Regions from separate parts of the Streptomyces sp. G7(2002) genome, predicted to be linked through region 3. Evidence: riboswitches for the same ligand, from Rfam matches in the RefSeq annotation. Region 3 holds a riboswitch; each other region holds the start of a gene.
The links. A riboswitch is a leader RNA that binds a small molecule or an ion and turns the genes downstream of it on or off. The one in region 3 is predicted to bind glycine.
Positions count from the first base shown of each region.

Region 1 (3,267 bases), 1.1 Mb from region 3:
TGGACTGCGGGACCGCCGACCAGTCGTAGGTGAGCGTGACCTCGGTCTTGGACGGACCGAGCGGCGCAAGGTCGTAACGCCAGATCCAGCCGCCGAACTCCAGGCGACCGTCGTCCTTCTCCTGCCCCGTCAGCCAGCCGATGGCGCGCGGCGGGTCGAGCACCTGGACCTTGTTGGCCACCTGGTAGTCACCGTTGGGATGGTTGGCGTGGTACATGTCCATCCGGAAGATCTGCCCCACCTCGGTCAGCGGCGCCCGGTCGGCAGCTTCCTGAACCCAACCGGTGCCATCGATCGCAGAATGGGTCGTCGGGTCCGCCAGCACCGCGAACACCCTCGCGGCGGGCACGGCGACGGTCAGGGTGGCGCTCACGTTCTCCTGGTCCACGGTGTGCACGCTCCTTGTCATCTCATCTCGGGCCTCCCGCCGGTGCGGAAGGGGGACGTTCCTTACATGCAGACGATGCGTCGAGGCGAAACTCATCGGTCGGGTGGGCGGAACCCGCACCCGTGCGACCAAGCACATCGAAAGCGAGCGCCGTTCCCATCCGCCGGGAACGGCGCTCGCGATCGGTGCCGGTTATGGATCCGGTGGCCGTATCAGTCCTGCTGCGCGTTGTGGAGTTCGGAACGGAAGGCCGCCTCACGGGCAGCATGGCCCGGGCGGCGGCGGAGGCCCGCCCACGCGATGCCGAGGATGACGAACCAGACCGGGGTCACCAGCAAGGCCTGCAGCGTGTCGGGCTCCTGGGTCAGCGCCCAGATGAGGAACGCGAAGAACACGAGCACGACGTAGCACATGACGATGCCGCCGGGCATCTTGAACTTCGACGCCTCGTGCAGGTGCGGACGGCGCTTGCGATAGACGAGGTAGCTGATCAGGATGATCGACCAGACGAAGATGAACAGCACGGCGGACACGGTGGTCACCAGGGTGAACGCCTCGATGATCGAGTCGTCCATGGCGACCATGACCACACCGGCGAGCAGAAACACCCCGGAGAGGAGCAGGGCGTTGGCCGGTACCTTCCTGGAGGTGAGTCTGCCGAAGCGCGCCGGGGCATCGCCCTCGCGGGCCAACCCGTACACCATCCGTGAGGTGGAGTAGATACCCGAGTTCGCGGACGAGGCGGCCGAGGTCAGCACCACGAAGTTGATCGCCGAGGCGGCGATCCCCAGGCCGGCAAGGGTGAACATCACGACGAACGGACTGCGCTCCGCACTGATCTCGCGCCAGGGCGTGACCGAAATGATCACGGTCAGCGCGACGACGTAGAACAGCATCACGCGCACCGGGATCGAGTTGATCGCCTTGGGCAGGTTCCGCTCCGGGTTCTCCGCCTCGGCCGCGGTGGTGCCGACCAGCTCGATGCCGACGAAGGCGAAGGTCGCGATCTGGAATCCCGCGACGAACCCCATGGGGCCGGTGGGGAAGAACCCTCCGTCGCTCCAGAGGTTGGAGAAGCTTGCCGCCGCACCCCCGGGCGCCTGGAAGTGACTGAACACCATGACCAGTCCGACAACGATCAGCGCCACGATCGCGACGATCTTGATCAGTGCGAACCAGAACTCGGTCTCGCCGAACGCCTTCACGGTGGGCAGGTTCAAGGCGATCAAGAGGATGACGGCGGCCAGCGCCGGTATCCACAGCGGTAGGTCGCGCCACCAGTAGGACACATACCCGGAGATCGCGATGACGTCGGCGATGCCGGTGACGATCCAGCAGAACCAGTAGGTCCAGCCGGTGAAGAAGCCGGCCCATGGCCCCAGCAGGTCGGCCGCGAAGTCGGCGAAGGACTTGTAGCGCAGGTTGGAGAGCAGGAGCTCCCCCATCGCCCGCATCACGAAGAAGAGCATCACGCCGATGATCATGTAGACGAAGATCACCGAGGGCCCGGCCAGCGAGATCGTCTTGCCCGAGCCCATGAACAGGCCGGTTCCGATCGCACCGCCGATCGCGATGAGCTGGATGTGCCGGTTGGACAGCTGACGGGAGAGGTGTTGCTCGCCCTCGGGCGGGGGCGTGGATCCGGCCGCCGGTTGGTCCGGCGCGGCCGTCGAGCCGGTGTCACTGCGTTCAGGCATGGGCAAACCTCGCAGATCTCAATACCCGTGCGGGCACGGGACAGGGGGTATCTCGGAGAATGATCACCCGCCCACAGGGGGCGAGCGGCAGGGCGGGCTGCGCGCGCGGGCATGCGGCAGCCGACCGGAACGGCGTCAGAACGGTCCCACATAGTAGATCGAAGATCAGCCCGGGAGCCGCCAGGCAGTGGCGGTCAGGGAAGAGGCGGCGGAACAGCCATCAGGGGCTCCTCGAATGTCGAGCACGGGCAGGAGCCCGTGCGGCCGAGTGAGCCTCCCCCTCTGTCATGAGCCTGAGAGCTTCGCCGCGCTCAGCACGCGGCTTGCACCGTCGGCGAGGCGCCTTTGCGCCTGCTTTCCAGAGTTGCCTGCCCGAGCGGTAGGGGTGCCTGAGAGATTCCGGGGAGGTGTTGCTCCTTCGGCGCCTGGGTCTGGCTGATCCAGTGCTCTCCCGCTCCGGGGTGAACGGCAATGTGCGGTGAGGCTAGGGCCACATCAGCAACCGGTCAAGGGACCGGCCGAACGCTGGACACTACTTCCGAGTAGTACGGCGCTCCCCCGTGGGGCACGGCGTTCGGCACGGCGTTTGTGCAGCTCAAGGCGCACATCCTGGGCCGATCCGTTACCGGCCCGTACACCGGACGGACTCTTGACGGCTGTCTTCCGGTGCCCTTACGTTGCCTCCGGAAAGATCCGACAGCACCTACACAGCTGACGACTCTGCGCGGGAGAGCCCACGTCATGTGACGACGTGGAGCCGAAGGAGCCAATCCTCCCCCGCCCCCCCGGCCTCACGGTCGGGCCCCACAACTTCACATCGCGCTGTTCGAACCGAAGCGGGAGAGCCCTCGTCCACCCTTGGCGAGGCGCCGAAGGAGCAACTCTCCCCAGAATCTCTCAGGCCCAACTACCGCTTCGGCCAGGCGACTCTGGAAAGACAGGACGTCATGTCCTGCGCCCACGGTGCAAACCGCCGGACCCGGTGGTGAAGCTCTCAGGTACCGATGACAGAGCGGGGAGGCCACCCGTCCACGGCGCCGCATGTGCGGTGCCCCCAGAGGGAGCCTCCCACCATGACCTTCACCGAGTCCTCCGCGTCGGGTGAGTTCGCCGCCCGCCACATCGGCGTCGGCGACGCCGACCGCGCCAAGATGCTGGCCGAAGTCGGCTACCCGACGCTCG
Region 1 is NZ_CP102609.1:550,792-554,058, forward strand. It holds gene NUT86_RS02470 (polyketide cyclase) at 1-388, opposite strand, end outside; gene cycA (D-serine/D-alanine/glycine transporter) at 601-2,085, opposite strand; glycine riboswitch at 2,361-2,452, opposite strand; glycine riboswitch at 2,453-2,549, opposite strand; glycine riboswitch at 2,913-3,008, shown strand; glycine riboswitch at 3,009-3,106, shown strand; gene gcvP (aminomethyl-transferring glycine dehydrogenase) at 3,159-3,267, shown strand, end outside.
Region 1: linked by a shared signal. The riboswitch ahead of cycA (D-serine/D-alanine/glycine transporter) and the one ahead of gcvP (aminomethyl-transferring glycine dehydrogenase) in region 3 are both predicted to bind glycine.

Region 2 (3,267 bases), 990 kb from region 3:
TCGTTGGGCCCACCGGCCATCGCCACCGTGGTACTGGAACCGACGACCCCCGCCCCCATGGCGACGCCGAGGCCGGCCTTGAGGAGTCTACGGCGGGAGTACCCGCCGGTCGTCGCGTCCTTCTCCTGCGGTAAACGTGTCATTCTGTCGATGCCTCTCAGAGTCGGCTCACTTGTACCGGAGACGCCCTCGGCGCCGCTTCCTTCGACGAGGGTCGTACGAGAGAATCTCGTCCTTCTGCGGGGAGTGCGGGTGGTTTTGGCGGACTCCTCACACAACGCCGCGGCGCGTCTTCACACCCTCTTCATGCGCACCCCCGCATCCGCTTCGCGTACACGCGGAGTGCTGTGGCGCTCCTCGGCACAGTTCGCCGGCCCGGACTGGCTGGACCGGGCGCACGTACTGCTGATCTCAACGCTGGGCTTCGGTCTGCTCGTAGCGCTGCCGCTGCTCCTGCGCAGGGAACTGCGCGTTCGCCGCACGAGTGAGGAGGCCGGCGATGCACCGGCGACATGACATCACCACTGCGACCTGGATCGCGTGGGTGGCGGCAGTGTCCCTGCTGGCCACCGGCTGTCTTGAACAGCCTGCCGGAGACAGCGCTCCACCGGTCGCAGGCCCGACGGCCGGACCGGCCGGACCGGCCGGACCGGCCGGACCGGCCTGCGACCGGCACCGCGAAGAAGGGCACGGACGGGGTACAGCGGATCACTGTCACCGTTGAGGAGTGTCCAGCGGCCTTGCGCACGATCGCCACCGAGCGGGCCTCAGAGCTTCACCGCGATGAGCGCGACTCGCACCGTGGGTGAGACGCACCAGCGCCTGCTTTCCTGCAGTCGCCTGCCCGGGCGGTAGGGGAAGGGATCGATCGATACTCACCGTTACGCGGACAGCGGCGTCCGCCGGCGGCGGATAGCGTGCCATTTTCGCAGGTCAGGGCCGCGTCGTGGGAGCACGGCGCCGGGGCGGGCCACGCTGCGGACAGCTCTTGACGGCGGTGTCTCGATCACCGTACGGTGCGGCGAACCACAACTGAAAAGACCACCGACGATTCTGCGCGGGAGAGCCCACACCCCAGTGGTGTGGCGCCGAAGGAGCAAATCCTCCCCGGAAACTCTCAGGCCTCGTTACCGCGCAGTGGAGGTGGACTCTGGAAAGCAGACGCTCATGCGTCTCGCCCACGGTGCAAGCCGCGCTCGTCGCGGTGAAGCTCTCAGGCCAATGACAGAGGGGGAGGCTCACTCGATCGCGTGCCCCGTTCGACGGTGCGCGCCAGGCCCGAGGAGCCTCCATGACGCACCCCGACTCTCCCCCCGACGCCCCGTCCCGCCAGCCGCTCGCCGCTCTGGAACTGGCCGCGCCCTTCTCCGTACGCCACATCGGACCAGACGCCGAAGAGCCGTTCCGCGTCCCGCACGGTGGGGGAGGGCCCGGCGTCGGCCCCATCGCCGTACGCGAGCACCTCGCACCGTATCTGCCCTCACACCCGATGCACCCGGATCCCGCCCAACGCGACGGCGGGGGGCCGGTGTCGGCAGCCCCCTACGGATCCACCTCGATCCTCCCGATCACCTGGGCCTGCATCCGGATGATGGGAGCCGACGGGCTCACCATCGACCGGTTCTGCGACAGCATGATCGCCATCCGCCGGGGGATCGACAAGGTGGGCGACGCGGTATGGCCGAAGGACGACAATCCGCTGGTTAACACGCCCCACACGGCACAGATGCCGGCCCGCGACGGGGAGCGTCCCTACAGCCGGAACACCGCGGCATACCCGATGACGACCACCAGCCGTAACAAGTACTGGCCCCCCGTCCGCCGTGTCGACGGCGCGCACGGCGACCGCAATCTCCTCTGCTCCTGCCCGTCGATCGACGCCCACGAGAGCTGACACCGCCGCACAAGGCCGGCGGTGCGTCGCGCTGCGACACCACCACCCTGCTGCCCCTGCCCGGCTTCACACCACCTGTCTGAGCGGCACCGTCCCGAACTGGCCGGTGCCCCCAGCGACCCACGGAGGATGGCATGGCCATCAGCGTATTCGACCTCTTCTCCATCGGTATCGGACCCTCCAGTTCCCACACGGTCGGCCCGATGCGCGCCGCCCGGATGTTCGTGCTCAGCCTCCAACGCGACGGCCTGCTCCCTCGCACCGCCTGCGTACGTGCCGAACTCTTCGGCTCGCTCGGCGCGACAGGACACGGCCATGGCACGCCGAAGGCCGTACTGCTGGGTCTGGAAGGCCACTCCCCGCGCACGGTGGACGTGGAGAGCGCCGACGAGGAGGTCGCACGTATCCGTGGCACCCAGCGGCTGCGGCTGCTGGGCGCCGAGACAGGCACCGCCCACGAGATCGACTTCGACGAGTCGACCGGACTGATCCTGCACCGCCGCCGCACGCTGCCATACCACGCGAACGGCATGACTCTCTTCGCCTACGACACCACCGGTGCGCCGCTGCTGGAGAAGACGTACTACTCGGTGGGCGGCGGCTTCGTCATCGACGAGGACGCGGTGGGCGAGGACCGCATCAAGCTCGACGACACCGTCCTGAAGTACCCCTTCCGGACAGCGGCGGAACTACTGAGCCTCAGCCGCGAGACGGGCCTGTCGATCCCCTCTCTGATGCTGGAGAACGAGAAGGCCTGGCGCACCGAGGACGAGATCCGCACCGGGCTGCTGGAGATCTGGCAGGTCATGCAGGCGTGTGTGGCGCGGGGGTTGTCCCGTGAGGGAATCCTGCCCGGCGGTCTGAAGGTCCGCCGGCGGGCCGCCAACGCCGCCCGGGCCCTGCGCTCCGAGGGGGATGCGGCCGCCCGGGCGACGGAGTGGACCACGCTCTACGCGATGGCCGTGAACGAGGAGAACGCGGCCGGGGGCCGGGTGGTGACCGCCCCCACCAACGGCGCGGCCGGCATCATCCCCGCCGTCCTGCACTACTACATCAACTTCGTGCCCGGCGCCGACGAGGACGGGGTCGTCCGCTTCCTGCTCGCGGCCGGCGCCATCGGCATGCTCTTCAAGGAGAACGCCTCCATCTCCGGCGCCGAGGTCGGCTGCCAGGGCGAGGTCGGCTCGGCCTGCTCCATGGCCGCCGGCGGCCTCGCCGAGGTCCTCGGCGGCTCCGTCGAACAGGTGGAGAACGCCGCGGAGATCGGCATGGAGCACAACCTGGGCCTGACCTGCGATCCCGTCGGCGGTCTCGTCCAGATCCCCTGCATCGAGCGCAACGGCATGGCCGCGGTCAAGGCCGTCACCGCCGCC
Region 2 is NZ_CP102609.1:636,916-640,182, reverse strand. It holds gene NUT86_RS02815 (DUF4185 domain-containing protein) at 1-143, opposite strand, end outside; gene NUT86_RS02810 (hypothetical protein) at 307-516, shown strand; glycine riboswitch at 1,049-1,143, shown strand; glycine riboswitch at 1,144-1,235, shown strand; partial or broken gene NUT86_RS02805 (hypothetical protein) at 1,403-1,894, shown strand; gene NUT86_RS02800 (L-serine ammonia-lyase) at 2,029-3,267, shown strand, end outside.
Region 2: linked by a shared signal. The riboswitch ahead of NUT86_RS02805 (hypothetical protein) and the one ahead of gcvP (aminomethyl-transferring glycine dehydrogenase) in region 3 are both predicted to bind glycine.

Region 3 (3,267 bases):
CCGCGGAGGCCGGTGAGGCCGAGCTGGTGCGGCTGCTGGGCAGGGCGCACGGCGCCGGGCTGTATGCGATGGCGCTGGGGCAGGACGACCGGCCGGTGGTGGCCGAGCGGGACGCGAAGTCCATCTCGGTCGAGGACACCTTCGAGGTCGATCTGACCGACCGGACGCGGGTGCGGAGCGAGGTGCTGCGGCTGGCGGACCGGTGCGTACAGCGGCTGCGGGCGGCGGGGCGCTCCGGGCGCACGGTGGTCATCAAGGTGCGCAACTACGACTTCTCGACGCTGACCCGTTCCGAGACACTCCGTGGGCCCACCGACGACCCGGCGGTGATACGCGAGGCCGCTGTGCGTCTGCTGGAGACGGTGGACACCACGGGCGGGGTGCGGCTGCTGGGCGTGGGCGTTAGTGGCCTGGCGGACTTCACACAGGAGGATCTGTTCGCCCAGCTGGCGACGGAGCGGGAGGCGGAGGAGGCCGCGGCGGCAGCAGCGGCAGCGGCGGCGGAGGAGGCCGCCGGGAGGACGGAGCCGCACGAGGCCGAGGAGGAGCGGCCGCGGCGCTGGCATCCGGGGCTGGACGTGGTGCACGACGAGTACGGCGCCGGCTGGGTGCAGGGGAGCGGGGTGGGGAGGGTGACCGTGCGCTTCGAAACGCCATGGTCCGCACCGGGGAGGGTGCGGACCTTCGCTGTCGAGGACCCGGCGCTGCGGCCGGGAGAGCCCCTGCCGCTGGTGGGCGGGGCGCCGGCGGGTGGTCAGTCGTCCGAGCCGGCGATCTTGCCGAAGTTCTTGCCGCCGGAGCCGGGGGACACCGGATCGGTCGGGGAAGCAATATCCAGACGGTAGTGGTGATAGAGCTGAAGTTCCTGCTCAGGGGAGAGATGGCGGCCCACGCCGAAGTCCGGCGCGTCTTTGATCAGCTTGCGGTCGTAAGGAATGTGCAGGCCCTCACCGACCATCTTGCTGGGCTCCAGGGGGACGAACGCATCCCGGCTGAAGAGTCCGGTGCGCACGGCCGCCCACTCCGGTTCCCCCGTCGCATCGTCGAGGTAGACCTCGTCGATGGTCCCTATTTTCGCGCCGTTACGGTCGAACGCTTTGCGGCCGATCAGGCTTCGGGGATCGATATCGGTTTGCACGGCCCCTCCAATTGGTCGCAACTGCCCTGTGACAACTACCAAACGGCACATTTCATGCCCTGGCCACTCGAAGGATCCTTCGAGTGGCGCGCTGGTAGGCTGGCGATTGGCCGCAGACCCCGTGCGGGAGAGTCCTTGCCGTTCGCGACCAGGGCGCCGAAGGAGCAAATCCTCCCCGGAATCTCTCAGGCACATGTACCGCATGGACGAGGTCACTCTGGAAAGCAGGGCGGGCCACGGAAGGCACAGCGCCGGGACCCCTCCTCACCGACGGTGAAAGCCGGACCGCCACGCGCGGGCCGGTGAAGCTCTCAGGTTGAGATGACAGAGGGGGAGGCCGTCCGGGCACCCGTGCCGTGGTGCCCCTCGTAGGTCGTACTGACCAGGAGGCCCCCGCAGATGACCACCAATCGCATCTCCTTGACCGAGCTGGAACGCGGCACCCCCTTCGAGCGCCGGCACATCGGTCCCGACCACGCGGCGCAGGCCAAGATGCTTGCGCACATCGGCTTCGGGTCGCTGGACGAGCTCACCGCCGCCGCCGTACCCGATGTGATCAAGAGCGCCGAGGCGCTCGGCCTGCCGCATGCCCGTACCGAGGCCGAGGTGCTCAAGGAGCTGCAGGGCCTGGCGGACCGCAACCAGGTCCTGTCGTCCATGATCGGTCTCGGCTACTACGGCACGTTCACCCCGCCGGTGATCCTGCGCAATGTCATGGAGAACCCGGCCTGGTACACGGCGTACACGCCCTACCAGCCGGAGATCTCGCAGGGCCGCCTGGAGGCGCTGCTGAACTTCCAGACCATGGTCGCCGACCTGACCGGACTGCCCACCTCCGGTGCTTCGCTGCTGGACGAGGGCACCGCCGCCGCCGAGGCGATGGCGCTGTCCCGCCGGGTCGGCAAGGTCAAGCAGGGCGTCTTCCTGGTCGACGCCGACTGTCTGCCGCAGACGATCGCCGTGATCGAGACCCGCGCGGAGCCCACGGGCGTCGAGGTCGTGGTCGCGGACCTGTCCGACGGCATTCCGGCCGAGATCGCCGAGCGCGGTGTCTTCGGTGTGCTGCTGCAGTACCCGGGCGCCTCCGGTGCGGTGCGGGACCCCCGCGCCGTCATCGAGCAGGCCCACGAGCTGGGTGCGATCGTCACCGTCGCCGCCGATCTGCTCGCCCTGACGCTGCTGACCCCGCCCGGTGAGCTCGGTGCGGACATCGCCGTCGGCACCACCCAGCGCTTCGGTGTCCCGATGGGCTTCGGCGGACCGCACGCCGGCTTCATGGCCGTCCGTGACCAGTTCGCCCGCAGCCTCCCCGGCCGTCTGGTGGGCGTCTCCGTCGACGCCGACGGCAACAAGGCCTACCGCCTGGCGCTGCAGACCCGTGAGCAGCACATCCGCCGGGAGAAGGCCACCAGCAACATCTGCACCGCGCAGGTGCTGCTCGCCGTCATGGCCGGGATGTATGCGGTCTACCACGGGCCCGAGGGCCTGCGGACCATCGCCCGGCGCACCCACCGCTACGCCGCGGTCCTCGCCGAGGGCCTGCGGGCCGGCGGGGTGGAGATCGTGCACGGTGCGTACTTCGACACGCTGACCGCGCGGGTGCCCGGCCGGGCCGCCGAGGTCGTCGCCGCCGCCCGTGAGGCCGGGGTCAACCTCTGGCAGGTCGACGCCGACCTGGTCGGCATCGCCTGTGACGAGACCACCGGGCGTGCGGAGCTGGCGGGTGTCTGGGGCGCCTTCGGCGTGAACGGTGACGTCGAGCAGCTGGACGCGGCCGCCGCCGAGGCGCTGCCGCAGGCGCTGCTGCGCCACGACGACTACATGGCCCACCCGGTCTTCCACGAGTACCGTTCCGAGACCGCGATGCTGCGCTACCTGCGCACCCTCGCCGACAAGGACTACGCGCTGGACCGCGGCATGATCCCGCTCGGCTCCTGCACGATGAAGCTGAACGCCACCACCGAGATGGAGCCGGTCACCTGGCCCGCGTTCGGCCAGCTGCACCCGTTCGCGCCGGCCGGCCAGGCCCAGGGCTACCTCACGCTGATCCAGGAGCTGGAGGAGCGGCTGGCCACGGTCACCGGCTACGACAAGGTCTCCATCCAGCCGAACGCCGGATCGCAGGGCGA
Region 3 is NZ_CP102609.1:1,628,605-1,631,871, reverse strand. It holds gene NUT86_RS06215 (DNA polymerase IV) at 1-845, shown strand, start outside; gene NUT86_RS06210 (PRC-barrel domain-containing protein) at 755-1,138, opposite strand; glycine riboswitch at 1,253-1,349, shown strand; gene gcvP (aminomethyl-transferring glycine dehydrogenase) at 1,538-3,267, shown strand, end outside.